DNA from 2 places in the Buttiauxella noackiae genome. Region 1 is predicted to be linked to the other one. Evidence: predicted binding sites of a transcription regulator. Region 1 holds the regulator's gene; the other holds the start of a gene.

What was found. Region 1 encodes Fur, which represses iron uptake genes when iron is present. Its sites were predicted from a motif close to ATAATAATGAGAACNACTATCAA; they were not measured.
Region 2: the regulator Fur is predicted to act here: its motif matches at 10,987-11,009, upstream of gpmA (2,3-diphosphoglycerate-dependent phosphoglycerate mutase).

What each region holds. Positions count from the first base shown of each region.
Region 1 is NZ_JPRU01000001.1:1,556,096-1,572,618, reverse strand. It holds gene nagA (N-acetylglucosamine-6-phosphate deacetylase) at 1-788, opposite strand, end outside; gene nagB (glucosamine-6-phosphate deaminase) at 872-1,672, opposite strand; gene nagE (N-acetylglucosamine-specific PTS transporter subunit IIBC) at 2,007-4,028, shown strand; gene glnS (glutamine--tRNA ligase) at 4,208-5,875, shown strand; gene chiP (chitoporin ChiP) at 6,348-7,745, shown strand; gene chiQ (ChiQ/YbfN family lipoprotein) at 7,793-8,125, shown strand; gene fur (ferric iron uptake transcriptional regulator) at 8,217-8,669, opposite strand; gene fldA (flavodoxin FldA) at 8,952-9,482, opposite strand; gene ybfE (LexA regulated protein) at 9,632-9,913, opposite strand; gene ybfF (esterase) at 10,049-10,825, opposite strand; gene seqA (replication initiation negative regulator SeqA) at 11,010-11,561, shown strand; gene pgm (phosphoglucomutase (alpha-D-glucose-1,6-bisphosphate-dependent)) at 11,587-13,230, shown strand; gene kdpE (two-component system response regulator KdpE) at 13,281-13,958, opposite strand; gene kdpD (two-component system sensor histidine kinase KdpD) at 13,955-16,523, opposite strand, start outside.
Region 2 is NZ_JPRU01000002.1:988,193-1,004,715, reverse strand. It holds gene tolQ (Tol-Pal system protein TolQ) at 1-10, shown strand, start outside; gene tolR (colicin uptake protein TolR) at 21-446, shown strand; gene tolA (cell envelope integrity protein TolA) at 475-1,776, shown strand; gene tolB (Tol-Pal system beta propeller repeat protein TolB) at 1,905-3,197, shown strand; gene pal (peptidoglycan-associated lipoprotein Pal) at 3,224-3,745, shown strand; gene cpoB (cell division protein CpoB) at 3,755-4,552, shown strand; tRNA gene IX31_RS13050 (tRNA-Lys) at 4,717-4,792, shown strand; tRNA gene IX31_RS13045 (tRNA-Lys) at 4,837-4,912, shown strand; tRNA gene IX31_RS13040 (tRNA-Lys) at 4,957-5,032, shown strand; RNA gene IX31_RS22400 (RtT sRNA) at 5,048-5,171, shown strand; tRNA gene IX31_RS13035 (tRNA-Val) at 5,196-5,271, shown strand; tRNA gene IX31_RS13030 (tRNA-Lys) at 5,275-5,350, shown strand; gene nadA (quinolinate synthase NadA) at 5,536-6,597, shown strand; gene pnuC (nicotinamide riboside transporter PnuC) at 6,620-7,336, shown strand; gene zitB (CDF family zinc transporter ZitB) at 7,337-8,278, opposite strand; gene IX31_RS13010 (YbgS-like family protein) at 8,399-8,770, opposite strand; gene aroG (3-deoxy-7-phosphoheptulonate synthase AroG) at 9,096-10,148, shown strand; gene gpmA (2,3-diphosphoglycerate-dependent phosphoglycerate mutase) at 10,212-10,964, opposite strand; gene galM (galactose-1-epimerase) at 11,174-12,214, opposite strand; gene galK (galactokinase) at 12,208-13,356, opposite strand; gene galT (galactose-1-phosphate uridylyltransferase) at 13,359-14,405, opposite strand; gene galE (UDP-glucose 4-epimerase GalE) at 14,415-15,431, opposite strand; gene modF (molybdate ABC transporter ATP-binding protein ModF) at 15,667-16,523, opposite strand, start outside.

The DNA.
Region 1 (16,523 bases):
ACCTTTTTCGCAGTACGAATATTGGCATAGTCCACATGCAAACCATCGGCAATGATACCGCAGTAAACATCTGGTTCATCAAAAATTGCCCCAGCAAGACCCGGTTCGCGACCCGTAATATATGGCATTGCATTGAAAAGGTGGGTTGCAAAGGTGATGCCTGCACGAAAGCCGACTTTGGCTTCTTTTACAGTGGCATTGGAGTGCCCGGCTGAAACGATAATGCCGGAAGCAACCAGTTTGCTAATCACTTCTGGTGCGACCATCTCTGGAGCCAAAGTGACTTTAGTGATGACATCTGCGTTTTGGCACAGGAAATCAACCAGTTCTGCATCAGGTTTACGCACGAAGCTTGGATTGTGCGTTCCTTTTTTCACCATGTTTAACCATGGGCCTTCAAGGTGCAGACCGAGTGCCTGGTGCTGATACTTCGCCAGGTATTCGCGCATCACTTTCACGCCTTGCTTCATCAGCTCATCGCTGCTGGTGATAAGCGTCGGTAAGTAGCTGGTGCAGCCAGAACGCTCGTTGGCTTTCTGCATGATTTCCAGAGTTTCAACGGTAACCGCATCTGCGGAATCGTTGAACTGAACGCCGCCACAACCGTTAAGTTGCACATCAATAAAACCGGGGGCGATGATTGCACCACCCACATCGCGAGTCTCAATACCCGCAGGGAGATCTGAGCGCGGGCAAACGCGTTCAATCAGGCCGTTCGCGATAACAACCGCGTGATCATCAAGAATTTCATGGCCGGTATAAATCCGACCGTGAGTTAATGCAAACATAGTTACCCCCGGTTATACCCGTCATACTTCAAGCTGCAGCGACGTTGGCTGCAACTCGAATTATTTAAGGTATAAGTAAATATTTAAAGACCTTTGATGTTTTCTGCTTCGAGCTCATTGAAGTATTTGAGCGTCTTCACTTTGAGTTCCATGGTAGATGGCTCATCACACACAACCACTGCTTTAGGGTGAAGTTGCAGGCAGCTAATAGTCCACATGTGATTGACGTTGCCTTCGACAGCAGCTTGCAGAGCTTGCGCTTTCAGATGACCAATTACCAAAATCATCACTTCTTCAGCATCAAGCAGAGTGCCCACGCCCACAGTCAGTGCAAATTTTGGAACCTGAGTCACGTCGCCATCAAAGAAACGAGAGTTTGCAACACGGGTGTCATGAGTCAGCGTTTTGATACGAGTACGCGAAGCCAGAGAAGAAGCAGGTTCGTTGAACGCGATGTGACCATCGTTGCCCACGCCACCCATAAACAGGTGAATTTTACCGTATGAACGAATTTTTTCTTCATAACGACGGCACTCTGCGTCAACATCATCAGCATTGCCATTCAGCAGGTTGATATTTTCCGCTGGAATATCAACATGATCAAAGAAATTACGGTGCATAAACGTATGATAGCTTTCTGGATGCTCTTTTGGCAGGCCAACGTATTCATCCATATTGAAGGTGACGACGTTTTTAAAGCTAACCTGGCCCGCTTTATGCATCTCTACCAGCGCTTTGTACGCTTCAAGAGGAGTACCGCCGGTTGGCAGGCCCAGTACGAAAGGACGATCTGCTGTCGGGTTAAACGCATTGATACGCTTAACGATATGGCGTGCTGCCCATTTGCCAACTTGCGCTGGAGTAGCCAGGGGAATCAGTCTCATCATTCACCTCATAAGTTAATAGAAAATAGCTTTAGCCAGATTGATTGTCCGAACCCTCTAAGGGTAAACCAGTTTCGAACCGGTTATTACGGGATCAATCTGCCTTGATTTTTCGGATGATAAAATAAGTTTTAGTCGATAGCTAGCCGAAGGGGAGTGGAATAACAATATTTGGTGATTTTAATCACAAAAAAAGGGTGTTTAATTTGCGATACGAATTAATTTTTCACACACTCTGAAAGTTGGCGAATCTTCGTCATGCTTTCAAGGTTTGTTACACAATAATAAAACTGCTTTGAACGAGCCTTAACGGGGTCTCATAGGGGGAATTAACGTGAGTATTCTAGGTTATATGCAAAAGGTTGGCCGTGCGCTGATGGTGCCGGTAGCCACGCTACCAGCCGCAGCCATTTTAATGGGTGTTGGTTACTGGATTGACCCGGTTAGCTGGGGTGGTGATAGCGCATTAGCTGCGTTGTTCATCAAATCTGGTGCTGCAATCATTGACCACATGGGAGTGCTGTTTGCCATTGGTGTGGCTTACGGTATGTCCAAAGATAAAGATGGTGCTGCTGCACTAACCGGTTTTGTCGGTTTCCTGGTTTTGACGACTCTCTGTTCGCCAGCCGCTGTTTCCATGATCAAACACATTCCGTTGGATCAGGTTCCATTGGCGTTCACTAAAATTGAAAACCAATTTGTGGGCATCATGGTGGGTATTATCTCCGCAGAGTTGTACAACCGTTTCAGCAGCGTTGAGTTGCCGAAAGCGTTGTCCTTCTTCAGCGGTCGTCGCCTGGTTCCAATTCTTACCTCCTTTGTGATGATTGCAGTTGCCTTCATCATGATGTTCATCTGGCCAATCGTTTTCAGCGGCCTGGTGAACTTTGGTGAGCACATCCAGAAAATGGGTTCAATTGGCGCAGGTGTATATGCGTTCTTCAACCGTCTGCTGATTCCAGTTGGTCTGCACCATGCTCTGAACTCCGTGTTCTGGTTTGACGTTGCAGGTATTAACGATATTCCTAAATTCCTTGGCGGTGCTAAATCTATCGCTGAAGGTACTGGTATCGTTGGTATTACTGGCCGTTATCAGGCTGGCTTCTTCCCAATCATGATGTTTGGTCTTCCAGGTGCTGCATTGGCAATCTACCACTGCGCGCGTCCTGAAAATAAAGCCAAAGTATTGGGTATCATGATGGCGGGTGCGTTTGCTGCCTTCTTTACTGGTATCACCGAACCGTTGGAATTCTCCTTCATGTTCGTGGCTCCAGTTCTGTATCTGATTCACGCAGTGCTGACCGGTATCTCTGTATTTATCGCAGCAAGCATGCATTGGATTGCTGGTTTCGGCTTCAGTGCGGGTCTGGTGGATATGGTGCTTTCTTCCCGTAACCCACTGGCAACACATTGGTACATGCTGATTCCACAGGGCATCGTGTTCTTCGCTATTTACTACGTCGTGTTCCGTTTCACTATCACCAAATTCAATCTGTTGACTCCGGGTCGTGAACTGGCAGTTGCAGGGGATGAGACTGATGGTCAGGACGTCAATGTTAGCGCTAGCGCTTCTCAAGATGTGTCTGAGCTGGCTCGTCAGTACATCGCAGCGGTAGGGGGTTCTGCAAACCTGACTGGCATCGATGCATGTATCACTCGTCTGCGTCTGAACGTGAAAGACTCTTCATTGGTTAATGAAGCGTTGGCGAAACGTCTGGGTGCGACCGGTGTTATCCGTCTGAACAAAACAAGTGTGCAAATCATTGTCGGCTTTGTCGCTGAGAAAATTGCTAACTCCATGAAAACTGTCGGTGAAGTTGCTGCAGCTCCTGTGAGTGCGGCGGCTGCGGCACCTGTGGCTGCTGCAAAACCACAAGCAGTTCCAAATGCTGTAACCATTGCAGCTCTGGTTTCACCAGTAACAGGTGACGTGGTTGCGCTGGATCAGGTTCCTGATGAAGCCTTCGCCAGCAAAGCAGTTGGTGATGGTGTTGCTGTTAAGCCAACTGGAAAAACAGTTGTCGCGCCAGCTGCCGGTACTATCGTAAAAATCTTTAATACCAACCATGCGTTCTGTCTGGAAACCGAGAAAGGTGCTGAGATCGTTGTCCATATGGGCATTGATACTGTTGCATTGAACGGCCAGGGCTTTACTCGTCTGGTAGAAGAGGGTGCTGAAGTGGTCGCAGGCCAGCCGATTCTGGAAATGGATCTTGATTTCCTGAATGCGAACGCCCGCTCCATGATTAGTCCAGTAGTTTGTAGCAACATCGACGACTACAGCGGTCTGGTACTCCAGGCGCAAGGTTCTGTTGTTGCAGGGCAAACACCTCTGTACGAAATTAAAGGCAAATAATCGCTCCTGAGTCATAGATTGTGCCTTTAGCGGCTGGAGAGTTTTTTCTCCAGCCGCTTTTTTATACCCATCTGTCACTCCTCCCCGATATCCTTATTTATGCAACTAAAGGTTGTTTCCGACGCTTGCTTATAAGATCATGTGCGGATAACTAAAGTTTTTGCATAGAGGAACCCGCGATGAGTGAGGCAGAAGTCCGCCCAACTAACTTTATTCGCCAGATTATTGATGAAGATTTGGCCAATGGTAAGCACGACAGTATTTGCACCCGTTTTCCACCAGAGCCAAATGGTTATCTGCATATCGGTCATGCAAAATCCATCTGCCTGAACTTTGGTATCGCGCAAGATTATCAAGGGCAATGCAACCTGCGTTTCGATGACACCAATCCAGCAAAAGAAGACATCGAATTCGTAGATTCCATTAAGCACGACGTTGAATGGCTTGGTTTTCATTGGTCAGGCAACGTGCGTTACTCTTCCGACTATTTTGATCAGTTGTTTAACTATGCCGTTGAACTTATCAATAAAGGTCTGGCGTATGTTGATGAACTGACTCCAGAGCAGATCCGTGAATATCGCGGCTCATTGACCTCGCCTGGGAAAAACAGCCCATATCGCGACCGTACGGTTGAAGAGAACCTTGCGCTGTTCGAGAAGATGCGTAACGGCGAGTTTGCAGAAGGGACTGCGTGCCTGCGTGCGAAAATTGACATGGCATCACCGTTCATCGTAATGCGTGATCCGGTTATTTATCGTATTAAATTTGCCGAGCACCACCAGACCGGCAACAAGTGGTGCATCTACCCGATGTACGACTTCACCCACTGCATTTCCGATGCGTTAGAAGGCATTACGCACTCTCTGTGTACGCTGGAGTTCCAGGACAACCGTCGTCTGTACGATTGGGTGTTGGATAACATCACTATTCCTGCGCATCCGCGTCAGTACGAGTTTTCTCGCCTGAATCTTGAATACTCCATCATGTCTAAGCGCAAGCTGAACCTGCTGGTGACAGAGAAGGTTGTAGAAGGTTGGGATGACCCACGTATGCCGACTATTTCTGGTCTGCGTCGCCGTGGTTATACGGCCGCTTCAATTCGTGAGTTCTGTAAGCGTATTGGTGTGACTAAGCAAGACAATACCGTTGAAATGGCGTCTCTGGAATCTTGTATCCGTGATGACCTGAACGAGAACGCACCGCGCGCGATGGCTGTTCTCGATCCGGTGAAAGTGATCATCGAAAACTTCCCGCAAGGTGAAGTTGAAATGGTGACTATGCCTAATCATCCGAATAAGCCTGAAATGGGCAGCCGCCAGGTACCGTTTAGCCGTGAGATCTACATCGATCGTGCTGACTTCCGTGAAGAAGCCAACAAACAGTACAAGCGTCTGGTGCTGGGCAAAGAAGTGCGCCTGCGCAATGCATATGTGATTAAAGCCGATCGCGTTGAGAAAGATGAAGCAGGGAACATCACCGTGCTGCACTGCTCCTACGATCCGGACACATTAAGCAAAGACCCGGCTGATGGCCGCAAAGTGAAAGGCGTTATCCACTGGGTAAGCGCAGAGCATGCACTGCCGGTTGAAATTCGCCTTTACGACCGTCTGTTCAGCGTTGCCAACCCGGGCGCTGCGGAAGACTTCCTGGCGACGATTAACCCGGAATCTCTGGTGATCAAGCAAGGTTTCGTTGAGCCAAGTCTGCAAAATGCCGAAAAAGGCAAAGCGTACCAGTTCGAGCGCGAAGGTTATTTCTGCCTGGATAGCCGTTATGCAACTGCTGACAAACTGGTATTTAACCGTACCGTTGGCTTGCGTGATACCTGGGCGAAAATGGGCGAGTAGTTCCTTTTCCCTAAGTCAATATCTGACAAAAACGCCGCAAATTGCGGCGTTTTTTTTCGCTTTATAATCATTTGCTTAAAAATATCTTCACATTCGCGTTGCGAATTAATGTTATTTACACTTCTTACTGTCTACTTTTTATGGTCAACCTCGGAACATTAAAAACTCTTCTTTTTATAATGTGAGCGCTCTCATATAGAGCTTTGTATTTTATAAAACTTAATTATCAAGATAAAATCCTAGTGTCGTTGTTTGTTACAAATACTCATAAATTATGTGCTCTCTGTCATAATATCGGAATGAACTCTTACAAAGTCATTGATAATTCGCGTCGCGAAAAATAGTCTTAAGGGCAGCAGTAATGCGGGCAAATATTCATAACCGCTTTAGCCGTTAGGCATTTTTACTTTTTTTCGCCATAAGGCGTCTTTTAACGTCCGGCGATTATTGATACGTCAAAGAGGAATAATATATGCGTACGTTTAGTGGCAAACGTAGTGCACTGGCGCTTGCAATTGCAGGTGTCACGGCTCTTTCAGGACTGGTAGTCATCCCTCAGGCAAGTGCCGCAGGTTTTATTGATGACTCGACTCTGACCGGTGGTGTTTATTACTGGCAACGTGAGCGTGACCGTAAAGATGTTACGACTGACAAATATGAAACTAACCTTGCGCACTCTACCTGGAACGCCAACCTGGACTTCCAGTCTGGTTTCGCCGCTGACATGTTCGGTCTCGATATCGCGGCCTTTACTGCTATCGAAATGGCAGAAAACGGCGACAGCGGTCACCCGAACGAAATCGCATTTTCCTCTGTAAACAAAGCTTACGACGAAGATTATTCAGGTGATAAAAGCGGTATTAGCCTCTATAAAGCAGCAGCTAAATTTAAATACGGTCCAGTTTGGGCGCGTGGCGGTTACATTCAGCCAACCGGGCAAACCTTGCTCGCACCGCACTGGAGCTTCATGCCTGGTACTTATCAGGGTGCTGAAGCCGGTGCAAACTTTGACTACGGCGATTCTGGTGCGTTGAGCTTCTCCTACATGTGGACCAACGAGTACAAAGCTCCATGGCACCTGGAAATGGACAAGTTCTATCAGAACGACAAAAACACCAAAGTTGAATATTTACACTCTCTTGGCGCGAAGTATGACTTCAAAAATGATTTCATTCTCGAAGCGGCATTTGGGCAGGCTGAAGGCTACGTTGATCAGTACTTCACCAAAGCAAGCTACAAATTTGATATCGCCGGCAGCCCGTTAACAACCAGCTACCAGTTCTACGGCACGCGTGACAAAGTTTCTGATGGCAGCGTTAACGATCTGTACGACGGCACAGCATGGTTACAAGCTCTGACTCTCGGATACCGCGTGGGCCAGGTTGATTTGCGTCTTGAAGGAACTATTGTTAAAGCCGATGGCCAACAAGGTTACTTCCTGCAGCGTATGACCCCAACTTATGCATCTTCAAACGGTCGTCTTGATGTGTGGTGGGATAACCGCTCTGACTTCAACGCCAACGGTGAAAAAGCAGTATTTGCTGGCGCGATGTATGACCTGAGCAACTGGAATCTGGCAGGTTGGGCAGTGGGTGCTTCTTATGTGTACGCATGGGATGCAAAACCAAGCTCTAAACCAACCACTGACGGTTACTACGATGCTGATAATCGCCTGAAAGAATCTGCCTACAGCCTTGATGCATTGTATACCGTTCAGGATGGCCGTGCGAAAGGTACTCTGTTCAAACTGCACTTCACTCAGTATGACAACCATTCAGACATCCCAAGCTGGGGCGGTGGTTACGGCAACATCTTCCAGGATGAGCGCGACGTGAAATTCATCGTCATCGCACCGTTCACCATCTTCTGATTCGAATCCGGGCGTGAAAACGCCCGGTTTTTTTAAGGATATCAAGCATGAAAAAAATCATTCTGACTGTGGTGATGGCGTTAGGTTTGAGTGCATGTGCACAGCAACAACCTAAAACTGCTCCGGAAGATTCAAAGCTGAAACAAGCATATAGTGCCTGCATTAACACTGCAGAAGGTAACCCTGATAAAATCCAGGCCTGCCAAAGCGTGCTGAATGTACTGGGTCAGGAAAAAGAGCATCAAGAGTTTGCGAAGAAAGAAACCGTTCGCACACTGGATTACCAGAACTGCATTCAGGCAACACAAACGGGTAATGACCAGGCTGTTAAAGCTAAATGCGATAAAATCTGGCAGGAAATCCGCGCAAACAACAAATAGTTACCGTATTTGAGCAATAAAAAAACCGGTGAATTGTCTCACCGGTTTTTTTATAGGTGACATCCGGGTCAGGGATGTCAGGCTATGCAGATTACTTTTCGCTGATTTCGTGCGCGTTTTCGTCGGTACGGCAATCACCTTCAGCGCAATGACCGTACAGGTACAGGCTGTGGTTAGTCAGACGAATACCATGACGTGATGCGATTTCGCGCTGGCGGGCTTCGATTGAATCATCACTGAATTCAATAACTTTGCCGCAGTCCAGGCAAATCAGGTGGTCATGGTGATGCTGTTGCGTCAGTTCGAATACGGATTTGCCGCCTTCGAAGTTATGACGAGTCACAATGCCTGCATCATCAAACTGGTTTAATACACGATAAACTGTGGCGAGACCAATCTCTTCGCCCATATCAATCAGACGTTTATATAAGTCTTCCGCACTGACGTGATGGTTCACCGGCCCCTGCAACACTTCAAGGATTTTTAATCGCGGAAGCGTGACTTTCAGGCCGGCCTTCTTTAATGCGGTATTATTGTCAGTCATGCGGAAATTGTCCTGTTGCTTAACGATTCGCTCGGACTCAGGGTGAGCGTTAAGATGAATGCGTCTCATTATAGAACTGCCACTTCTAAATGGGAACCGCAAGTATTATGCATAATCAAGCTAAGAAATGGCGGTTGAGTCGCGATTTGATTGCCTTGTTAGCTATTTTGTCAGGAGTTCATTGTACAGGGACAAACTGGAAAGTTAAAAATTTGTAGCAATTATTTTAATCGGAAATAACTATCAATGCGGCGCAACCTAATAGTTGTGCCGCATCTGGAATCAGGCGTTGATGATATCAGCCAGGTTTAGTTCTTCAGAAACTTGTTTAACCCACTTCTGAACACGTTCAGCAGTAAGTTCAGGTTGACGGTCTTCGTCAATTGCCAGCCCAACAAAGTGGTCGTCGTCTGCAAGACCTTTAGACGCTTCGAAATGATAACCCGCCGTTGGCCAGTGACCGACGATAGCTGCACCACGCGGCTCAATGATGTCACGGATAGTACCTAATGCGTCACAGAAGTATTCTGCATAGTCTTCCTGGTCACCACAGCCGAACAGGGCAACCAGTTTGCCATTGAAATCAACTTCTTCCAGAGTTGGGAAGAAATCATCCCAGTCGCACTGCGCTTCGCCGTAGTACCACGTTGGAATGCCGAGAAGCAGAATGTCGAAGCCTTCCAGGTCTTCTTTGCTGCTCTTAGCAATGTCATGCACCTCAGCAACATCCTTACCGAGCTGTTTTTGAATCATTTTCGCGATATTTTCGGTGTTACCGGTGTCGCTGCCGAAAAAAATGCCTACGATTGCCATGAGTAAAATAACCTCTTGATACTTAATGGTATGGTGGCTGCTATTTAGCCACAGATAGGGCAATCATAGCAGAACACATCACAGTGCGGAAACTGCTATGACCCCGTAGTGCACAGTCTGCAAAATCTAACAGGGAAGCAGCATTAAAACTAACTGAGATGTTGCTTCAGTTGTTCGAGCAGCATCTCTTCAATCAATTCACTACGACTGATATTGCGCGCTTCAGCCAACTGATTGAGAGCATCTACCGCATCGTTATTGAGCTTTAGCTCCACTCGCTTCAGGCCGCGTACTTTATCGCGCTTGAGTTGGTTGCGTTTATTGATACGCAATTGCTCATCACGCGTTAGCGGATTGGTTTTTGGTCGCCCCGGGCGACGCTCGTCCGCGAACAGATCTAATGTAGTACGGTCCGTTTGTTCTTTTGCCATGATTAGACTACTGACAGGGAATTCAGGTGGCACGGAGCGGGGTGCTCTGGCGCATTTTAGCGCGCAATCATACATCAGCATGGCTTGCGCGCCAACGCGTTAGCCACATCTTGCGGCCAGTCGGTTTGTTTTTAATCAGTTTGTCGTTGTTGTGTCGATAAAACGATGGATTGCGCGCAAAACAGCATCAGGTTTTTCTGCGTGAACCCAGTGTCCGGCACCGGCAACCACATGAGCACGTGCCTGAGGAAACTGGGAAAGCAGTTGGCTACGATGTGATTCATCAACATAAGGAGATGCGCCGCCGCGAATAAATAGCGCCGGTTCGTTCCATGCGGGAATGTTTTCCCAGCCGACAATATGCTCATATTGCTCCCACAGCACCGGCACATTGAATTTCCATTCGCCATCGGCAAAGGATTTCAGTAAGAACTGAATGACACCTTCTTCATCAAGATGCTCGCGCATCACGGTCGCGGCCTGCTGGCGAGTTTTAACATCAGATGCGCTAACCGCATTAATCGCTGCGAAAATCTCATCATGGCGACGAACCTGATAATCCACTGGCGCGATATCAATCAGCACTAATTTATCAATACGTTCAGGGGCAATGGCAGTCAGTGCCATCGCCACTTTGCCGCCCATTGAATGGCCAATAATAATCGCTTTCTCAAAGCCAAATTCATCGAGCGTTTCGACCACATCCTGCGCCATTGCTGGGTAGTTCATCTCAGCGCTTCGTGGTGATAAACCGTGGTTGCGAAGATCGATTTGCAGCAACGTATGATCCTGCCCAAGGTCACGGGCCAGCACGCCCAGGTTATCAAGGCTACCAAAAAGACCGTGAATAAGGACGATGGGGGAATTACTAGTCGATTGTTGTGCAGTTTGCAGGCGAGCATTCAATTTCATGGCAAAGTTCTTTTTTTTTACTTCGTGTGGTTAGGGTATCATAACGGCATTCAGCCTTAGTGCCGCAAATTTCCAGTTTAGTCTGACTTTGTGGTGTGACAAAAGCCTGGCGCTACCCGAGGTTGGGATTTGTCCTTATAATCCCAATTACTTGCATTCAGAAAAGATATCGCACTGGATTAAGATGAAAACAATTGAAGTTGATGACGAGCTCTATCGCTATATTGCCAGCCACACGCAGCACATTGGTGAAAGCGCGTCCGATATTTTACGGCGCATGTTGAAATTTACCGCCGGCCAAACTCCAGCTACAACAGCAACTACCGGTCAGACGGCGGCAACGGCTGCTACACCTGCTCCGGAAGCCAAACCCGTAAATAAAGCACGCGATCGCGTTCGTGCGGTTCGTGAATTACTGCTGTCCGATGAATATGCGGAGCAAAAGAAAGCGGTTAACCGTTTTATGATGGTGCTTTCAACTCTTTATACACTTGATGCTCAAGCTTTTGGTGAAGCGACTGAATCGTTGCATGGTCGTACACGTGTCTATTTTGCAGGTAATGAACAGACGTTGCTGCAAAATGGAAACCAGACCAAGCCTAAGCATGTTCCAGGAACGCCATACTGGGTTATAACTAACACCAATACTGGTCGTAAATGCAGCATGATCGAACACATCATGCAATCAATGCAGTTCCCGGCGGAATTGATTGAAAAGGTTTGCGGCACAATTTAACACCTCGCGTCAGAAGGAAAGGCCAATGGCTAACCACCCTCGTGCAGGACAACCGGCACAACAGAGCGATTTGATTAACGTAGCCCAATTGACGGCCCAGTATTATGTACTGAAGCCTGAAGTGGGGAATAGCGAACACGCGGTGAAGTTCGGTACATCCGGTCACCGTGGTAGTGCGGCACGTCACAACTTCAACGAGCCTCACATTCTGGCAATTGCTCAGGCGATTGCAGAAGATCGTGCAAAAAATGGCATTACCGGGCCGTGCTACGTGGGTAAAGATACCCACGCGCTGTCTGAACCTGCGTTTATCTCCGTCCTGGAAGTGCTGGCTGCGAACGGTGTGGATGTCATTGTGCAGCAGGCGAACGGCTACACGCCAACGCCGGCCATTTCTCACGCCATTCTGACGCATAACAAAAATGGCGGTGCACAGGCAGACGGCATCGTTATTACCCCTTCGCACAACCCGCCTGATGACGGCGGTATCAAATACAATCCACCAAACGGTGGCCCGGCTGATACTAATGTCACAAAAGTTGTTGAAGATCGCGCTAATGCCTTGCTGGCTGCGGGTCTGAAAGACGTAAAACGCATTTCTCTTGATCAAGCTTGGGCAAGCGGCCACGTGCAAGAGCAAGATTTGGTGCAGCCGTTTATTGAAGGGCTGGTGGATATCGTTGATATGGCCGCCATCCAGAAAGCAGGCCTAAAACTGGGTGTTGATCCGCTCGGTGGCTCTGGCATCGAATACTGGCAGCGCATCGCGAAGCACTACAATCTTGATTTGACGATTGTTAACGATCATGTCGATCAAACTTTCCGCTTTATGCACCTTGATAAAGATGGCGCAATCCGTATGGATTGTTCATCCGAGTGTGCAATGGCTGGTTTGTTGGCACTGCGTGATAAATTCGACCTGGCATTTGCCAATGACCCGGATTACGACCGCCATGGTATCGTCACGCCTGCTGGCCTGATGAACCCAAATCATTATCTTGCTGTTGCGATTAACTATCTGTTCCAGCATCGCCCGCAGTGGGGCAAAGATGTGGCCGTGGGTAAAACACTGGTTTCTTCTGCGATGATTGACCGCGTTGTGAACGATTTGGGCCGTAAACTGGTAGAAGTACCGGTTGGTTTCAAATGGTTTGTCGATGGTTTGTTTGATGGAAGCTTCGGCTTTGGCGGCGAGGAAAGTGCTGGGGCTTCATTCTTGCGCTTTGACGGTACACCGTGGTCGACTGATAAAGACGGTATCATCATGTGCCTGCTGGCGGCAGAAATTACCGCAGTGACCGGTAAAAACCCGCAACAACATTATGATGAACTGGCTGCTCGCTTCGGCGCGCCAAGCTACAACCGTCTACAAGCCTCTGCTACCTCTGCGCAGAAAGCGGCACTTTCTAAACTTTCCCCGGAAATGGTTAGCGCAAGTACTCTGGCGGGAGATCCTATCACCGCACGCTTAACGGCAGCTCCAGGTAATGGCGCATCAATCGGCGGCCTGAAAGTGATGACCGAAAACGGTTGGTTTGCAGCCCGTCCTTCCGGTACGGAAGATGCGTACAAAATTTACTGTGAAAGTTTCTTAGGTGCGGAACATCGCCTGCAAATTGAGAAAGAAGCGGTAGAAATTGTCAGCGAAGTGCTGAAAAACGCGAAGTAATTCGTAGAATTGAAAAAGGTGCCGCAAGGCGCCTTTTTTGTTTGCCGAAGCTACAACATAAACCGATACCCAATCCCCGTTTCGGTCAGCAAATGCGTCGGGCGTGCCGGGTCGTTTTCCAGCTTCTGGCGTAAATGGCCCATATAAATCCGCAAATAATGGCTGTGCTCCACAGCGTTTGGTCCCCAGACCTGGTTTAACAACTGACGCTGAGTCAGAACTTTTCCATGGTTATTGATAAGGGTGGCAAGCAGGCGAAATTCGATCGGTGTGAGATGGATTTCCGTGCCTTCTCGGGTAATGCGGCGGTTCGCGAGATCAACGCTGATATTTGAAAACTGATAAACCGGATCGGGCTGCGCAAGGCTTGCATGGCGACGTAAGACGACTCGCAGTCTCGCTTGCAGCTCACCAATACCAAACGGTTTGCTGAGATAGTCATCGGCGCCGGCATCCAGGGCATCAATCTTCACTTGTTCGTCGCTTCGAGCTGAAAGCACCACAATCGGCGTCTGGCTCCATTGGCGAAAATCGCGGATAAAATCAATACCGTCACCATCGGGCAAACCGAGATCGAGAATGACTAAATCGGGTTTGCGCGTGGCGGCTTCCAGCAAACCGCGTTGCAATGTCTCTGCTTCATGTACGCGCAGCGATTCGGCTTCCAGCGCGGTGCGCAGAAAACGACGGATCTCTTTTTCATCTTCAATAATCAGAACTGATATCACATAACCTCGTTCATTTCAGCCAGCTCAGGTTGTGGGGGCAGAGGTAAAATAACATGGAAACTGGCTCCGCCTTCTGGTCGGTTGGCTGCAACAATTTTCCCATCGTGAACTTCGACAATCGCCCGGCAAATTGCCAGACCCAATCCGACACCAGGGATGGCTGACTCTTTGTTGCCCCGGGAAAATTTATCAAAAATCTTCTGCTCTTGCCCAGCCGGAATGCCAGGGCCACTATCCCAGACTTCAAGATCGAGTTTATCAGCCAATGCTTGCGCGCGGATGCCTATGTTTGCCTGGAAGCCTGCGTATTTCGCCGCATTTTCCAGCAAGTTTATCAGCACACGTTCAAACAGTGGGCCATCGACATGAATCAGCATCAGTGGATCAGGTAAATCCAGCGCTATATGCCGTCCGCCCAAACCCGGTTCCAGCATTTTCAGTGCGCTGCCCACCACTTCTTCGAGCGTTAACCACTCTTTGCGCAGATTAAACCCGCCGGACTGAATACGCGCCATATCCAGTAAGTTGTTCACCAGGCGCGTGGTGTTAAGGACGTGCTGGCGAATATCGTTGGCTTGTGGAGCGTGTTTCGAACCTTCAGAGGCCAGATCTAACGTCAGAATTTCTGCCTGACCAAACAGCACCGTCAGTGGCGTGCGCAAGTCGTGTGAAAGTGCTGCGAGTAACGAATTGCGTACTTGCTCGCGTTCGCTGGAAAGCCTGGCTTGCTCTTCACTTGCTGTCAGCAATAAGCGATCCAGTGCGGTAGCCGCAAGTAGCGTAAAAGTTTCCAGCAGACGTTGTTGCTCGGGGATCATCAACTGGCGCAAATTACTGGGTTCAACAATTAACAACCCGAGCGTTCTTTGCGACGTTTTTAGCGGCAGAATTTGATACGGCACACCGGGCAGCGTATCTGTCCCGGCACCGGCCGGCTGGCCTTTATCAAAGCTCCAGCGCGCAATCGCTTCGTCCCAGTTTTGTGGTTCGCCCCTTGCATTCACCCGCTCTAATTCGCCATTTTCGTTGGGCAGCAACAACTGTGCGCGGGCGTTGAAACTGTTATTGATAAACAGCTCGCTGGTGGCTGCAATAGCTTGCGGAGTGCGTTCTGCTGCGAGAGCTTTCGACATCTCATAAAGATGACGAGTGCGCTGTTCGCGATAACGGGCAATTCGCGCCTGGTAGCGCACACCCGCGGTGAGATTACCGATAACGAGGCCGACCGTTAACATCACGGCGAATGTTAGCAGGTACTGAATATCAGAAACCGCCAGCGTGCCATGTGGAGCAATAAAAAAGAGATCAAAACTAAGAACGCTAATCACAGTTGCCAGCACCGAAGGCCAGCGCCCGTAGAATAATGCGACGATAACGACACCCAGCAAATAGAGCATTACCAGGTTGGCGGCATCGAAGTTCATCAGCCACTGATTGGCAATAAACGTTGTGATGGCACACAGAGCAATCGCTACCCCGCAGCCGCGCAACTGCACGCGCCATTTGTCCGCAAAGCTGCGCGTGTCATGGGCAGATGGCGAAGCTGACGTGGGTTTATCGTCGAGGGCGACGATCACTAAATCGAGATCCGGGGCACGGCGGGCTAAACGGTCGGCAAAGGATTCCCGGCTCCAGAAGCGGCGTGTGGTGCGTCTGCCGATAATAATCTTGCCGAGATTGTGCTCGCGCGCGTAACGCAAAATCGCTTTATCTTCTGCCGGATCGGCAAGTGTGGTGGTCTCTGCTCCCAACTCTTGAGCGAGGCGAAGCGAAGCTAAAATAGCGCGACGTTGATGTTCAGGTAAACGGTGAAGCTGTGGTGTTTCGACATACACAGCATGCCAGATGCTACCTAGTTTTGCTGCCAGGCGTGCGGCGGTACGAACCAGCTTCTCATTGCCAGAACTGTGGCCGATACACAACAAAATGGCATCACGCGTGTGCCAGACTTTCTCTTCTCCCTGATTATCGCGCCATGCCCGCATTTGGTCGTCAACGCGATCGGCGGTGCGGCGCAGCGCCAGTTCGCGCAGTGCAATCAAATTCCCTTTACGGAAGAAGTGTTCAATGGCGCGCTCGGCCTGGCCTGCGATATAAACTTTGCCTTCATGCAGGCGCTGGCGTAAATCATCGGGTGGCAAGTCGACCAGTACAATCTCATCTGCGGCATCAAAAATAGGGTCTGGTACTGTTTCTCGTACCTGAATACCCGTCACGCCACCGACAATATCGTTGAGGCTTTCAAGATGCTGCACATTGACGGTGGTGAACACATCAATACCGGCGTCGAGCAACTCTTCTACATCCTGCCAACGCTTAGGGTGACGAGAGCCAGGCGCATTGCTGTGCGCCAGTTCGTCCATCAAAATCAGCGCCGGGTTACGCGCCAGGGCTGCGTCGAGGTCGAACTCATGAACCCAGCGTCCACGATGGTGTGTGCGCCTGGCGGGCAGCAGATCCAGCCCGTCAAGCAATGCAGCCGTCTCTTTACGCCCGTGAGTTTCCACCACGCCAATCAGAATACTGAGCCCTTGTGCTCGCAGGCGCTGAGCTTCCTGGAGCATG
Region 2 (16,523 bases), on a different contig from region 1:
TAAGCAGTAAGGGGTAAGTCATGGCCAGACGTACACGTGGTCGTCGTGAACTAAAGTCAGAAATTAACATCGTTCCTCTTCTGGACGTGCTGCTGGTGCTGTTGCTTATCTTTATGGCAACGGCACCTATCATCACTCAAAGCGTTGAAGTCGATCTACCTGATGCGACAGATTCGCAGACGGTGAGCAGTAACGATGAACCGCCGGTTATTATTGAAGTGTCCGGGGTAGGGCAGTACAGCGTGGTGGTTGAGAAAGACCGTATGGACCAGTTGCCATCTGAACAGGTTATTGCGGAAGCTCAGCGTCGTTTACAGGCAAACCCGAAAACGGTCTTTTTGATCGGTGGTGCTAAAGATGTTCCTTACGAGGAAATTATCAAAGCACTTAACATGCTGCATAGCGCAGGTGTGAAATCCGTCGGTCTGATGACGCAGCCAATCTGATCCATCTCGCGATATTTGGGAACCGATAGTGTCAAAGGCAACCATAGAAAACGATAAGCTCAAGCGCGCGATAATCGTCTCAGTGATCCTGCATATCATTTTGATTGCAGTCCTGATTTGGAGTTCGTTTGACGAGCACATCGACGCCAGTGCTGGCGGCGGTGGGGGTTCGGCTATTGACGCGGTCATGGTCGACCCGGGTGCTGTTGTTCAGCAGTATAATCGTCAGCAACAGCAGCAGGCGAGCAGTAAACGTGCGGCTGAGCAACGCGAGAAACAGGCGCAGCAACAGGCTGAAGAGCTTCAGGAAAAACAGGCTGCTGAACAACAGCGTCTGAAGCAACTGGAGAAAGAACGCCTGGAAGCGCAGGAACAAGCGAAGCAACAAGCAGACCAGCAGAAACAGGCGCAAGAAGCCGCTAAAGAAGCACAGGAGCAACAGAAGCAAGCTGAAGCAGCGGCGGCGAAAGCCAAAGCAGACGCCAAAGCCCAGGCTGATGCTCAGGCAAAATCTCAGGCTGACGCCCAGGCGAAGGCTGCGGAAGAAGCGGCGAAGAAAGCTGCAGCTGATGCGCAAAAGAAAGCCACTGAAGAAGCAGCTAAAAAAGCCGCTGATGCAGAGAAAAAAGCAGCTGCTGAAGCCGCTGCTGCGGCGAAAAAATCTCAGCAGGAAGCCGAAAAGAAAGCCGCAGATGCTGCAGCGAAGAAAGCTCAGCAAGATGCTGAGAAGAAAGCTGCCGCTGAAGCCGCTAAAAAGGCTGCTGATGCTGAGAAGAAAGCAGCAGCAGAAGCTGCTGCTGCCGAGAAAGCTGCCTCTGAAAAAGCTGCGGCCGATAAGGCTGCTGCTGCAAAAGCTGCCGCTGATAAGAAAGCTGCTGCAGATGCTAAGAAAAAGGCTGCTGCTGAGAAAGCCGCGGCCGATAAAGCTGCCGCTGCGGGTGTTGACGATCTGTTTGGCGACTTGAGCTCAGGTAAGAATGCACCGAAAACTGGCGCAGGAGCGAAAGGTAATAGCGCAGCTGCGGCTGGAAAAGGGAATACTAAAAATAATGGCGCTTCTGGTGCTGAAATCAGTGGTTACGCAGGTCAGATAAAAGCAGCAATAGAAAGTAAGTTTTACCAGGACCCTGCCTTCAGTGGCAAGACCTGTTCATTGCGCATAAAACTGGCTCCTGATGGTTTACTTCTTGATATCAAATCAGAAGGTGGCGATCCGGCTCTGTGTCAGGCTGCCATTGCGGCAGCACGTCTGGCGAAGATTCCAAAGCCGCCAAGCCAGGACGTTTATGAAGCTTTCAAAAACGCGCCTATCGACTTTAAGCCACAGTAAAATTTTCCTCGCGAAAGTGGGGAAAACTAACCAGGCTGTGTCACAGGGTTTTGGTAGTTTTGTGTATTTGAGTTTGTTAACATTCTGCTAAATTATCGTGGGCTTTGGGTCCAGATAAGGGAGATATGATGAAGCAGGCATTTCGAGTAGCTTTAAGTTTTTTAATGCTGTGGGCAGCAGTACTGCACGCAGAAGTTCGTATTGAGATCACCCAAGGGGTGGACTCAGCACGTCCAATTGGTGTTGCGCCATTTAAATGGGGAGGCCCTGGTGCCGCGCCAGAAGATATTGGTGGCATCGTTGCTGCTGACTTACGTAATAGTGGCAAATTCAATCCACTAGATCGTTCACGCTTACCGCAGCAGCCTGGCTCCGCTCAGGAAGTGCAACCGGCCGCGTGGACTGCTCTGGGTATTGATGCCGTTGTTGTAGGCCAGGTTACACCAAACGGTGATGGCAGCTATACCGTTGCTTACCAGTTGGTTGATACTTCTGGTGCGCCTGGTACTGTGCTTGCGCAGAACTCCTACAAGGTGAACAAACAATGGATTCGCTATGCTGGCCATACCGCAAGTGATGAAGTGTTTGAGAAGTTGACAGGCATTAAAGGTGCGTTCCGTACGCGTATCGCTTATGTAGTGCAGACTAACGGCGGCCAGTTCCCGTATGAACTGCGCGTATCTGATTACGACGGCTACAACACCAATGTTGTCAAACGTTCTCCTGAACCGTTGATGTCACCAGCATGGTCTCCAGACGGCAGCAAACTGGCTTATGTAACTTTTGAAAGTGGCCGTTCTGCTCTGGTTATCCAGACTCTGGCGAATGGTGCAATTCGTCAGGTAGCTTCCTTCCCTCGTCATAACGGTGCGCCAGCATTTTCTCCAGACGGTAGCAAACTGGCCTTCACGCTATCTAAAACCGGTAGTATGAACCTGTATGTTATGGACATTGCTTCTGGTCAGATTCGTCAGGTGACTGATGGACGCAGCAACAATACAGAACCAACGTGGTTCCCGGATAGTCAGAATGTAGCTTATACATCTGACCAGGCTGGGCGCCCACAGATTTATAAAGTGAATATCAACGGTGGTGCTCCACAGCGTCTGTCCTGGGAAGGTCCTCAGAACCAGAATGCTGATGTGAGTTCCGACGGTAAGTTTATGGTGATGGTGAGCTCCAATAGTGGGCAGCAACACATCGCCAAACAGGATCTGGTAGCGGGTGGCGTACAAACTTTATCGTCAACGTTCCTGGATGAAACGCCAAGTCTGGCACCTAACGGCACGATGGTAATCTACAGCTCTTCTCAGGGGATGGGATCTGTGCTGAATCTGGTCTCAACAGATGGGCGTTTCAAAGCGCGTCTTCCGGCAACCGATGGTCAGGTTAAATCTCCTGCCTGGTCGCCGTATCTGTGATAATAAAATATTAAAGGATCAACGAAATGCAACTGAACAAAGTGCTGAAAGGGCTGATGCTGGCACTGCCTGTTATGGCAATTGCTGCGTGTAGTTCTAACAAGAGCGCCAACAACGAGAGCGGCGAAGGTATGCTGGGCGCCGGCACTGGTATGGACGCTAACGGTAGCAATGGCAACATGTCATCTGAAGAACAGGCTCGCCTGCAGATGCAACAGCTGCAACAGAACAACATCGTATACTTCGGTCTGGATAAATATGATGTTTCTTCTGAATTCGCTGCAATGCTGGATGCGCACGCTAACTTCCTGCGTAGCAACCCATCTTACAAAGTGACTGTAGAAGGTCATGCGGACGAACGTGGTACCCCGGAATATAACATTGCCCTGGGTGAGCGTCGTGCTAGCGCTGTTAAGATGTACCTGCAAGGTAAAGGCGTTTCTGCAGACCAGATCTCCATCGTTTCTTACGGTAAAGAAAAACCAGCTGTACTGGGTCATGACGAAGCGGCTTACGCTAAAAACCGTCGTGCCGTACTGGTTTACTAAGAGAACTGCATGAACAGTAACCTCAGACATCACTTGTTGAGTCTGTCGTTACTGGTTGGCATAGCGGCCCCCTGGGCCGCTACTGCTCAGGCGCCAATCAGTAGTGTCGGCTCAGGCTCGGTCGAAGACCGTGTCACTCAACTCGAGCGTATTTCTAACGCTCATAGTCAACTTTTAACCCAACTCCAACAACAACTCTCTGATAATCAAAATGATATTGATTCCCTGCGTGGTCAAATTCAGGAAAGCCAATACCAATTGAATCAGGTTGTTGAGCGTCAGAAGCAAATTTTATTGCAGATAGACAGCCTTGGTAGTGGTGGTGCAGCAGGACAAGCGGCCGGTAGCACCGATCAGGGAGCTGCAGCGGCAGCTACTCCTGATGCTGGTGCGGCCGCTGAAACACCAACTGCAGCCGCTCCAGTGCAAGGTGGTGACGCTAACAGTGACTACAATGCGGCTATTGCCATGGTGCAGGATAAGTCCCGTCAGGATGAAGCCCTTGCTGCATTTCAGAGTTTTGTTAAGAAGTACCCGGATTCAACTTACCAGCCAAATGCAAATTACTGGTTAGGTCAGTTGAATTATAACAAGGGGAAAAAAGATGATGCGGCGTTTTATTTTGCCTCTGTGGTGAAAAATTACCCGAAATCACCTAAAGCTCCAGATGCCATGTATAAAGTCGGTGTGATCATGCAAGACAAAGGCGATACTGCAAAAGCGAAAGCTGTGTATCAGCAAGTGATCAAACAATTCCCAAATACCGATGGCGCAAAGCAGGCTCAAAAACGTCTGAATGCGATGTAGCGTGTACGGCCTGACCAGATATTGCTGCTTTTCTGGTCAAGCCGAACAAAACACCAGCCATTAGGTGATCTTGATCGAAATTCTTGTTGCGTCAAAATCTTAAATCAGTAATATATGCCGCCGTTGCCAAGGGATATCAAACAAACCGAAAGTGACACGAAATTGGGTCGTTAGCTCAGTTGGTAGAGCAGTTGACTTTTAATCAATTGGTCGCAGGTTCGAATCCTGCACGACCCACCAATTTCGATTCAGTAAGTATTTGAAGAAGCAGTAAACCGCATTGCGGGGCGTTAGCTCAGTTGGTAGAGCAGTTGACTTTTAATCAATTGGTCGCAGGTTCGAATCCTGCACGCCCCACCAATTTCGATGCAGTAAGTTTTTGAAGAAGCAGTAAACCGCATTGCGGGGCGTTAGCTCAGTTGGTAGAGCAGTTGACTTTTAATCAATTGGTCGCAGGTTCGAATCCTGCACGCCCCACCACTTTATAAGTGGAATGTAATAAGTAAAGCGTGAAGGGTTTGAACCTGCAGCAGGTTCGAGTTGAGCAAAGCGAAACAGCGTTGCTTTAAACGACCCGAAGGGCGAGGCCACAGGCCGAGTAATCCTGCACGCCCCACCAGTTTTTAAAGTAGTACCGAAGTTTGGGTGATTAGCTCAGTTGGTAGAGCACCTCCTTTACACGGAGGGGGTCGGCGGTTCGAGCCCGTCATCACCCACCATTCGGGTCGTTAGCTCAGTTGGTAGAGCAGTTGACTTTTAATCAATTGGTCGCAGGTTCGAATCCTGCACGACCCACCAATGTAGAAAGGCGCCCTAAAGGCGCCTTTTTGCTATCTGCAATTCCAGGTTGAAATTAAATTCTCCACGACAATTCCGCCGTAATTCGCTATCTTGTTTAGCATACAAAACAACCGTGGCCATTTCTGGTAGATCTTCGCCAGAATAGTGCTAATTTGGTTAAGTCAGTCAAACGAGAAAGTACTATGAGCGTAATGTTCGATCCAGAAGCAGCGATTTATCCCTTCCCACCTAAACCACAGCCTTTGAGCGCGGATGAAAAGCAATTTTACCGTGAGAAAATCAAGCGTCTGCTGAAAGAGCGGAATGCTGTGATGGTGGCTCATTACTACACTGATCCTGAAATTCAGGCTCTTGCTGAAGAGACGGGAGGCTGTATCTCCGATTCTCTTGAGATGGCCCGTTTTGGGGCCAATCACCCAGCAACCACGTTATTGGTAGCCGGGGTGCGTTTTATGGGGGAAACCTCGAAAATCTTGAGCCCGGAAAAAACCGTTCTGATGCCAACTTTGAATGCAGAGTGCTCTTTGGATCTCGGCTGTCCAATTGAAGAGTTCAATGCTTTCTGCGATCAACACCCTGATCGCACAGTGGTGGTCTATGCTAATACTTCCGCAGCGGTAAAAGCGCGTGCAGATTGGGTTGTGACTTCCAGCATTGCAGTTGAATTAATTGAACATCTTGACAGTCTGGGCGAGAAAATTATCTGGGCACCGGACCGCCATTTGGGAAATTACGTTCAAAAGCAGACTGGTGCTGATGTGTTGTGCTGGCAAGGTGCGTGTATCGTGCATGACGAGTTTAAAACTCAGGCATTGACTCGCATGAAAGCGCTTTATCCTGACGCTGCGGTGCTTGTACATCCTGAATCCCCACAAGCCATTGTTGATTTAGCTGATGCGGTTGGTTCTACCAGCCAGTTGATTGCGGCTGCGCAAACATTGCCGCATAAGCAACTCATTGTGGCCACGGATCGCGGTATTTTCTACAAAATGCAGCAGGCGTGCCCGGATAAAGAATTGTTCGAAGCGCCGACAGCAGGAGAAGGTGCAACGTGCCGTACCTGTGCACATTGCCCGTGGATGGCAATGAACGGCCTGAAAGCCATCGCTGAGGGGCTGGAGCATGGCGGAGCGGCACACGAGATCCATGTTGATGCTGCGCTGCGTGAGGGAGCGCTGGTGCCTTTAAATCGAATGTTAGATTTTGCCGCTGAGTTGCGACGCAATATTAAGGGTAATGCGTAAGGGTATACCTTCAGGAGCGAATATGGACTTTTTTAGCACGCAGAACATTTTGGTTCACATACCCATCGGAGCAGGCGGGTATGATTTATCGTGGATTGAAGCGATCGGAACACTGGCGGGTTTACTCTGTATCTGGCTGGCAAGTCTTGAGAAAATTAGTAATTACGCATTTGGTTTAATTAACGTTACCCTATTTGCGATTATTTTCTTCCAGATTCAACTCTATGCGAGCCTGTTGCTACAGCTGTTCTTCTTTGCGGCTAATATTTATGGCTGGTATGCCTGGTCGAGACAAACCAGTGACAATCAGGCTGAACTCCATATCCGCTGGTTACCCTTGCCTAAGGCGCTGGCCTGGATTGTATTCTGTGTCGGCGCGATTGGGCTGATGACGATATTCATCGACCCGGTATTTGCTTTCCTGACGCGTACGGCAGTTTCAGTTATGCAGGCGCTGGGCCTGAATGTCACGATGCCTGATCTTCAGCCTGATGCGTTTCCATTCTGGGATTCTTGCATGATGGTGCTGTCCATTGTGGCGATGATTCTGATGACTCGTAAGTACGTCGAAAACTGGCTGCTTTGGGTGATCATTAACATGATTAGCGTAGTTATCTTTGCCTTACAGGGCGTCTATGCAATGTCGCTGGAATATTTGATCCTGACATTTATTGCGCTCAACGGTAGCCGCATGTGGATCAAAAGTGCGCATGAACGTGGTTCACGCGCGTTTTCCTAATCAGTGGTGATGATGGGCATGGCCATGATGGTCATGCTCATCATGCTCGTTTAAATCACAATCCTGCCCATGACAAAGCTGATACTCCATCTGTACCGTGGCATGCTCAATCTGATATTCCTCTTTTAAAAAATGGTGGATGCGCTCCAGCAGAGCATCGTGATCGTGCGGCGGTACCACCTGAACGTGCAAAGTCATCAACGGCTTCTCACCCACTAGCCAGATATGGACATGATGAACATTCCGTACTTCCGGAATGGTTCTGGTAAGTTTGCGTTTCAGTACCGGAATATCAAAAGCATGAGGTGCGCCTTCGAGAAGCTCATTAACGCTCTCTTTAAGCAAATTCCATGCGCTACGTAGCACCAGACACGAAACCAGGATGGAAAGGATAGGGTCAATAGGTGTCCAGCCTGTCCAAAGAATGATCAGTGCCGCAGCAATGGCTCCTACCGAACCTAACAAATCTCCCAAAACGTGCAGGGCTGCGGCGCGAACGTTAATATTTTTTTCTTCGTTTCCGCGATGCAAAATCCAGAACGAAAATAGATTCGCCAGTAACCCGGCAAACGCAATAATCAGCATCGTCCAGCCCGCTATGGGTTGCGGATGATAAAAACGGACTACAGCCTCCCAGACAATCAGAATGGTAATTACCACCAGAGCAATTGCATTCACAAAGGCTGCAAGTGTCGTCAATCTTAACCAGCCAAAGGTATGGCGAGTATTTGGTGGACGGCGCGCAAACTGTACTGCCAGCAAAGCCACCAGTAATGCCGCTGCATCTGTCAGCATATGACCCGCGTCAGCGAGCAGGGCAAGCGAGCCAGAAAGCACACCACCGATGACTTCGGCCACCATAAAAAGCGCTGTGACAGCAAAGGCCCACAGAAGGCGCCTGGAGTTGGAATCACTCGGGGTATGTTGATGTGTATGCGCCATGGTTCCTCTATATCCGTAAGGCAATAATGCGCTAATTATAACCACTAACATTGTTAACTTGCTGAATAACGCTCATAAAAAAGGAGAGCCTAAGCTCCCCCTTATCTTTCCGGGCTTAATTTACTGCGAGGTGCCGTCCACTTTTGTGTTCACGTCATCTCCGCTACCGGTTTCTACCTTTTTGTTCATATCCGGGCATTTCCCGTCCTTACACATCGAATTTTTATGGATTTCATCTTTGCTCATTCCATCGTTGGTCATACCGCTGCTGCTGGTTGAGCCATTAGGATGAAGCATGGTGCCGCTATTATTGATATTGCTGTTATCGACGTTTTTCGGTGCGAGATTCTGATTTGCATCTGGTGCAACCTGGCCTGCTTCGGCACTTGCGTTTGCCTGACCATTATTGCTCCCGCTAGTTTCAGCGGCCATTGCCAGACTGCTTGCTACAGAAAGGGTTGCTGTCAGGAAAAGTGCAGTTAATTTATTCATTTAATGCTCCTGTTATGGTCGTTATTGCTGGATAACTTCTTCCAACAGTGCACTGACTTTATTCTGTGCATGGTGCTTTTATCGGCTAAATATGTCAGCCAGGAAAGCTGCATCAGAATACAATTTTGCTAATTCAGTGTTTTTCAGTGTTAACAATTAAAAATTGTAGCGGGAAACCGTGTTTTTACCATTTTTTGGCGCTTTTTAGGTCGTTTCCAGGAATATTCTGCCTGAAGTGTAAAAGCCCGTTTACACTTTCGGTCTGAAGCGATAGATTGAAGGGATTGCAACTAAGCTAAATCTCAAGGCCATTCCCGGAAATATCATGAATTATCAGAATGACGACTTACGTATTAAAGAAATCAACGAACTTTTACCGCCAGTAGCGCTGCTCGAGAAATTCCCCGCCACTGAAAAAGCCGCCGCAACCGTAGCCGGCGCGCGCAAAGCGATTCATAAAATTCTGAAAGGAAATGATGATCGTCTGCTGGTTGTCATTGGCCCTTGCTCAATTCACGATATCAAAGCGGCGAAAGAGTATGGTGCGCGCTTGTTGACGCTGCGTGAAGAATTGCAGGGTGAGCTGGAAATCGTTATGCGTGTCTACTTCGAAAAACCACGCACAACGGTGGGCTGGAAAGGGCTGATCAACGATCCACATATGGACAGCAGCTACCAGATCAACGATGGCCTGCGTATTGCTCGTAAGCTACTGTTAGATATCAACGACTCAGGCCTGCCTGCGGCTGGTGAATTCCTGGATATGATTACCCCGCAGTACCTGGCGGACTTGATGAGCTGGGGTGCCATTGGTGCACGTACTACAGAATCTCAGGTTCATCGTGAACTGGCGTCTGGTCTTTCATGCCCGGTTGGCTTCAAAAATGGCACCGATGGCACCATGAAAGTTGCTATCGATGCGATCAATGCGGCTGGTGCGCCGCACTGCTTCTTGTCTGTGACCAAATGGGGCCACTCTGCCATCGTGACTACGAGCGGAAATGGCGACTGTCATATCATCTTGCGCGGCGGCAAAGAGCCAAACTACAGTGCAGCGCATGTTGCTCAGGTGAAATCCGATCTGCAAAAAGCGGGTCTGCCTGCCCAAGTGATGATCGACTTCAGCCACGCGAACAGCAGCAAGCAATTTAAGAAGCAAATGGAAGTGTGCGCAGATGTTTGTCAGCAAATTTCTGGTGGTGATGCCGCAATTACCGGTGTGATGATTGAAAGTCACCTTGTTGAAGGCAACCAGAACCTCGAAGGCAGCGAGCCGCTGGTTTATGGTAAGAGCGTCACTGATGCGTGTATCGGCTGGGAAGATACTGAAACTGTATTGCGCCAGCTAGCAGATGCGGTAAAAGCACGCCGCGGCTAAGCTTTAACGTGATAACAATAAAAAAGGCGTGGTTTTCACCACGCCTTTTTCACATCTAACGAATTACTTCGCTTTACCCTGGTTTGCTACCGCTGCGGCTTTGGCTGCGATTTCATCAGCATTACCCAGATAGTAGCGTTTCAGTGGTTTGAAGTTCTCATCGAACTCATATACCAGTGGCACGCCAGTTGGGATATTCAGCTCAAGAATTTCATCTTCGCTCAGGTTATCAAGGAATTTAACCAATGCGCGCAGGGAGTTACCGTGAGCGGCAACAATTACACGCTCGCCGCTTTTCATGCGTGGCAGAATGGTTTCGTTCCAGTAAGGAATAACGCGATCGATAGTCAGCGCCAGGCTTTCCGTTACTGGCAGTTCTTTATCGGTCAGGCTTGCATAACGTGGGTCATGGCCAGGGAAGCGTTCGTCATCACGCGTCAGTTCTGGAGGCGTGATCGCAAACCCACGGCGCCATTGCTTAACTTGCTCATCACCGTATTTCTCAGCAGTTTCCGCTTTGTTCAGACCCTGAAGTGCACCATAGTGGCGCTCATTTAGCTTCCAGGATTTCTCAACTGGCAGCCATGCCTGATCCAGTTCATCGAGGATATTCCACAGTGTATGGATGGCACGTTTCAGCACTGAAGTGTAAGCAAAGTCGAAAGAGTAGCCTTCATCTTTCAGCAGTTTACCCGCAGCTTTCGCTTCAGTTTTACCTTTCTCAGATAGATCAACGTCATACCAACCGGTGAAGCGGTTTTCATTGTTCCACTGGCTTTCACCGTGACGAACCAGAACCAGCTTAGTAACAGCCATAGTTTACTCCTTAATAAGCCTGCGATTAATGATAACGATTATCATTATATTGCCGCGAAGGGGCAAGCGGCAATGCTAAACGTTTAACATAGCGAAAAAGAGTGTGGAGTGTAAGGTGGATGTGAATGGTTGTTATATTTTTGTCGCTAAATGGCGGGAAATCCAGCGATCGGGATAAGAATCGCCCTCCATTGCGGAGGGCGAGAAGTTTAAAGCGTAATAAATTCGTATTCTGTAATGCTCAAATATTCATTATCTGGCTGTAACCAGCAATCGGGTTGCGGCCATTCAGGATGATTTGGGCTATCCGGCAGGAATTCACTTTCCAGTGCCAGACCCTGGTAAGCACTGTAAGTACCTTGTTCTCTTGCAGGTGTTCCGTCCAGGTAATTGCCGCTATAAAACTGCAGGGCAGGGGCCGTGGTGTAGACCGTCATTTGCAGTTTATTATCGCTCGACCAGACATGCGCCGCGGCCTGGCTTGCATCGCCTTGCGCCTGCAACAAGAAAGCGTGGTCATAGCCTTTCACCAGTACCTGATCGTTATCTTTCAGGAAATCCTTGGCGATAGTTTTTGGCGTGCGGAAATCAAAACCTGTGTTCGTAACATCGGCAAGACCAGCTTGTGGAATACCGTTGCTGTCGACCGGTAAATAGCTATCTGCCAGCAGTTGAAGGCGATGTTGACGAATATCGTTTTGCTTACCATCAAGATTGAAATAAGCGTGATTAGTCAGGTTTACCGGGCATGGTTTACTGGTTTTGGCACGGAATTCGATGGTGATGCAGTTATCTTCGGTAAGCGCATAACGCGCAGTTGCGCGCAATTCGCCGGGGAATCCCTGGTCGCCGTCTTGAGAATCAAGTGTATATAGCACCTCATGCTCATTCTGGCGCACAATCCGCCAGCGGCGTTTATCAAAACCATCAGGCCCACCATGCAACTGATGCGCGCCCTGATTTGCTGTCACCTTAACAGTGACGCCATCGCGCTCAAACTGGCTGTTCGCAATGCGGTTGGCATAACGGCCAACTGTTGCGCCCAGATAAGCTGCCTGATTGAGGTAATCTTCAGGTGTTTCGCAACCAAGCAGTGTTTCACGCACGGTTCCATCTTTCATTGGCACACGGCATGACAACAGGGTTGCGCCCCAGTCCATTACGGTGACCATCAGCCCTGTGCTATTGCGCAGGGTGGAGATGCGGAAGGGTTGCCCGTCGGGTGCGAGCTGTGGAGTCTCTTTTAGCATTGGCCAGCACCCTCTGAAGGTTTGCACACATAGAAGGTTTCTTTGATACCGGTTTTTGCTTCGTACTGTTTTTCGACAGCCTGTTTAACCGCTGGTACCAAATCTTCCGGAATCAGCGCCACGATACAGCCACCGAAGCCGCCGCCGGTCATACGCACACCGCCTTTGTCGCCGATAGTCGCTTTGACGATTTCAACTAAAGTATCAATCTGCGGCACGGTAATTTCGAAATCATCGCGCATAGAAGCGTGAGATTCAGCCATCAGCACGCCCATACGTTTTAGATCACCTTTTGCCAGCGCATCAGCGGCCTCTACGGTACGGATGTTTTCAGTCAGGACGTGGCGTACGCGTTTCGCAACAATCGGGTCAAGTTCATGAGCCACTTCATTAAACTTGGAAAGCTCAACATCGCGTAGTGCTTTCTGCGTAAAGAAACGCGCACCGGTTTCGCATTGCTCGCGGCGTGTATTGTATTCACTGCCTACCAGAGTACGTTTGAAGTTACTGTTGATAATGACGACAGCAACGCCTTTGGGCATCGACACCGCTTTAGTGCCGAGCGTGCGGCAATCAATCAGCAACGCGTGATCTTTTTTGCCTAACGCTGAAATTAACTGATCCATGATGCCGCAGTTACAGCCGACAAATTGATTTTCAGCTTCCTGGCCATTTAAGGCAATTTGCGAGCCATCAAGCGACAGGTGATAAAGCTTCTGGAACACAGTACCTACCGCGACCTCCAGAGAAGCGGAAGAACTCAAGCCCGCGCCCTGTGGCACGTTACCGCTGATCACTAGATCGGCACCGCCAAAGTTTTTATCGCGCTTTTGTAAATGCTTAACGACACCGCGAACATAGTTGGACCACTGCTGTGTGTCATGGCTCAGAATGGGTTTATCCAACGAGAATTCATCCGTTTGGTTATCGTAATCTGCAGCAATCACGCGTACCAGACGGTCATCACGTTTCGCGCAACTGATCACCGTCTGGTAATCAATAGCGCAAGGCAGCACAAAACCGTCGTTATAATCAGTGTGTTCGCCAATCAGGTTAACCCGGCCTGGAGCCTGAATTGTATGGGTCGCCGGATAACCAAATTGTTCGGCGAAGAGGTGTTGGGTTTTATCTTTCAGACTCATTTTTATTCTCCGGATTGGCGAAAGTGAATATCGGATACGGCACGCAAGCGTTCTGCGGCTTGCTCTGCGGTTAAATCACGTTGGGTTTCAGCCAGCATTTCATAGCCGACCATGAATTTACGCACTGTTGCGCTACGCAGCAGCGGCGGATAGAAGTGAGCATGCAACTGCCAGTGACCATTTTCTTCACCATTAAACGGTGCACCGTGCCAGCCCATGGAATACGGGAATGAGCACTGGAAAAGGTTGTCGTAACGGCTGGTCAGTTTTTTTAGCGCCAACGCCAAATCGCTGCTTTGCCCGGCGCTAAGATCGGTGATGCGTAGAATATGTGTTTTTGGCAGTAGCAACGTTTCGAACGGCCACGCCGCCCAGTACGGCACCACGGCAATCCAGTGTTCAGTTTCTACCACCGTACGGCTACCGTCTTTAAGCTCACGCTGCGCGTAATCGACCAACATCGGTGAGCCATTTTTGGCAAAGTATTCGCGCTGCAGCACATCTTCACGCGCCACTTCGTTTGGCAGGAAGCTGTTTGCCCAAACCTGGCCGTGCGGATGGGGGTTGGAGCAGCCCATAGCAGCGCCTTTGTTTTCAAAAACCTGTACCCACGGATAGGTTTTACCCAAGTCCGCAGTCTGTTCTTGCCAGGTTTTGACCACTTCTTCCAGTGCTGGCACGGAAAGTTGCGGTAGCGTTTTGCTGTGATCTGGGGAGAAGCAGATAACCCGACTGGTACCGCGAGCGCTTTCACAACGTAAAAGTGGATCGCTGTTTTCAGGTGCATCTGGGGTGTCTGTCATCAATGCAGCAAAGTCGTTAGTAAAAACAAAGGTACCGGTATATTGCGGATTTTTATCACCAGTGACGCGCGTATTTCCAGGACACAGGAAACAATCCGGATCGTGCGTCGGTAATGTTTCCTGTGATGGTGTTTCCTGGGCTCCCTGCCAAGGGCGCTTAGCCCGATGTGGAGAGACCAGAATCCATTGTCCGGTTAGTGGGTTAAAACGGCGATGTGGATGATCCACCGGGTTAAACTGCTCCATCACATTTCCTTAGTCTGGATAACCTTGAGGATGGCGAGACTGCCAGCGCCAGGTATCATCTGCCATTTCTTGCAGAGTACGGCTGACACGCCAGTTAAGTTCGTTGTCGGCTTTGGTTGCATCAGCCCAGTAAGCGGGAAGATCACCATCACGACGCGGGGCAAAGTGGTAATTCACCGGTTTTCCGCAAGCGGTACTGAAAGCGTTGATAACGTCCAGCACGCTGCTGCCGATACCTGCACCGAGGTTATAGATATGCACGCCAGGCTTGCCTTGTAGGGTTTGCATTGCTGCAACATGGCCATCGGCAAGATCCATAACGTGAATGTAGTCGCGCACGCCAGTACCGTCTTGGGTTGGGTAATCGTTACCAAAGACTGCCAGTGAATCACGACGTCCTACTGCAACCTGCGCAATGTACGGCATCAGATTGTTTGGAATACCTTGCGGGTCTTCACCCATATCGCCTGACGGATGTGCACCGACCGGGTTGAAGTAACGCAGCAATGCCACGCTCCAGTTCGGCTGGGCTTTTTGCAAATCAGCCAGAATCTGTTCAACCATTAACTTGCTGCGGCCATATGGGCTTGCAGGTGTGCCGGTTGGGAAGCTTTCAACGTAAGGGATTTGTGGCTGGTCGCCATAAACTGTGGCGGATGAGCTGAAGATGAAGTTGGTGACATTAGCCGCGCGCATGGCAGAAATCAGGCGCAAGGTGCCGGTAACGTTGTTGTCGTAATATTCCAGCGGCTTGTTAACCGATTCGCCAACGGCTTTGAGCCCGGCAAAATGAATTACGGCATCAATTTGGTGATCGTGGAAAATTTCTGCCAGCAATGCTTCATCACGGATATCGCCGTCAATGAACAGAGGGTGTTTGCCGCCAAGACGTTCAATTACTGGCAGCACACTACGTTTGCTATTACACAAATTGTCCAGAATGACGACATCATGACCATTTTGCAGCAGTTGCACGCAGGTATGACTGCCAATGTAACCGCTACCACCTGTTACCAATACTCTCATTTTGCTCTCCATTACGCGTATGGTATGTATTAAACATAGCATAACAGAGATGGCAAAAGTGTGACATGGGATAAATTAGTGGAATCGTTTACACTGATATTTCAACAGCGCTCTGTAGTAGCAAAAATGATTATAAAACAAATGGTAGCTATGAGCAGGCTGCGGGTTGTCTGAAAGTAGGGTGGCTAAACGAAAACGCCGCCACCCCGACGAAAAGGGCTTTATCGTTCAGGGGCTATAAATCTTCAAACTCGTAACGATAAGCATCGCCATCGGCAACGAAAGTCAGCCGCTTAGTAATGCATTCAGGCGCGTCTTCGGCATGGTGAGAGACAAATAGCAGTTGCGTTTCCCCTTCACCAATCAATATATCAATGAAGCGGCGTACTAACTGACGGTTCAATGGGTCGAGCCCTTGTAGAGGTTCATCCAGAATCAATAACGTTGGGTGTTTAACCAACGCACGGGCAATCAACGCGAGACGTTGCTGGCCCCATGACAGACTGTGGAATGGCGCATCAGCGATAGCGTTATCCATGCCGAGCATGTTCAGCCACTCGCGGGCAAGTTTCTGCTGGCGGTCCGAAACAGCCTGATAAATGCCAATCGAATCAAAATAGCCCGACAGCACAACGTTGCGCACCGTGGTGCTGACGCGGTAGTCCAGATGCAAATTGCTGCTGACATAACCGATGTGCTTTTTGATATCCCAGATGGTTTCACCGCTACCACGGCGGCGGCCAAACAGCGTCAAATCATTACTGTAACCCTGCGGATGATCGCCCGTTATCAGACTCAATAATGTCGATTTACCCGCTCCGTTCGGGCCGACGATTTGCCAGTGTTCGCCTGGGTTTACCGTCCAGGAAAGCTTATGCAGGATCGGCCTGTCGTTATATTCCACAACGCCGTCGCGCAGAATAATCCGTGGCTGATCTTCCGGCAGTGTGTAGCGCGCGCTCGGATCGTCCGCTTCGGGCAGCGCAACGCCCGCCAGTTTTTCACTGTGCGCGAGTTGGGCAATCAGCGCCTGTTCAAGGAGTTTTTGTTTTTCGCCGACTTCAATCAGTGCGCAATCGGCCAGCACGCCAG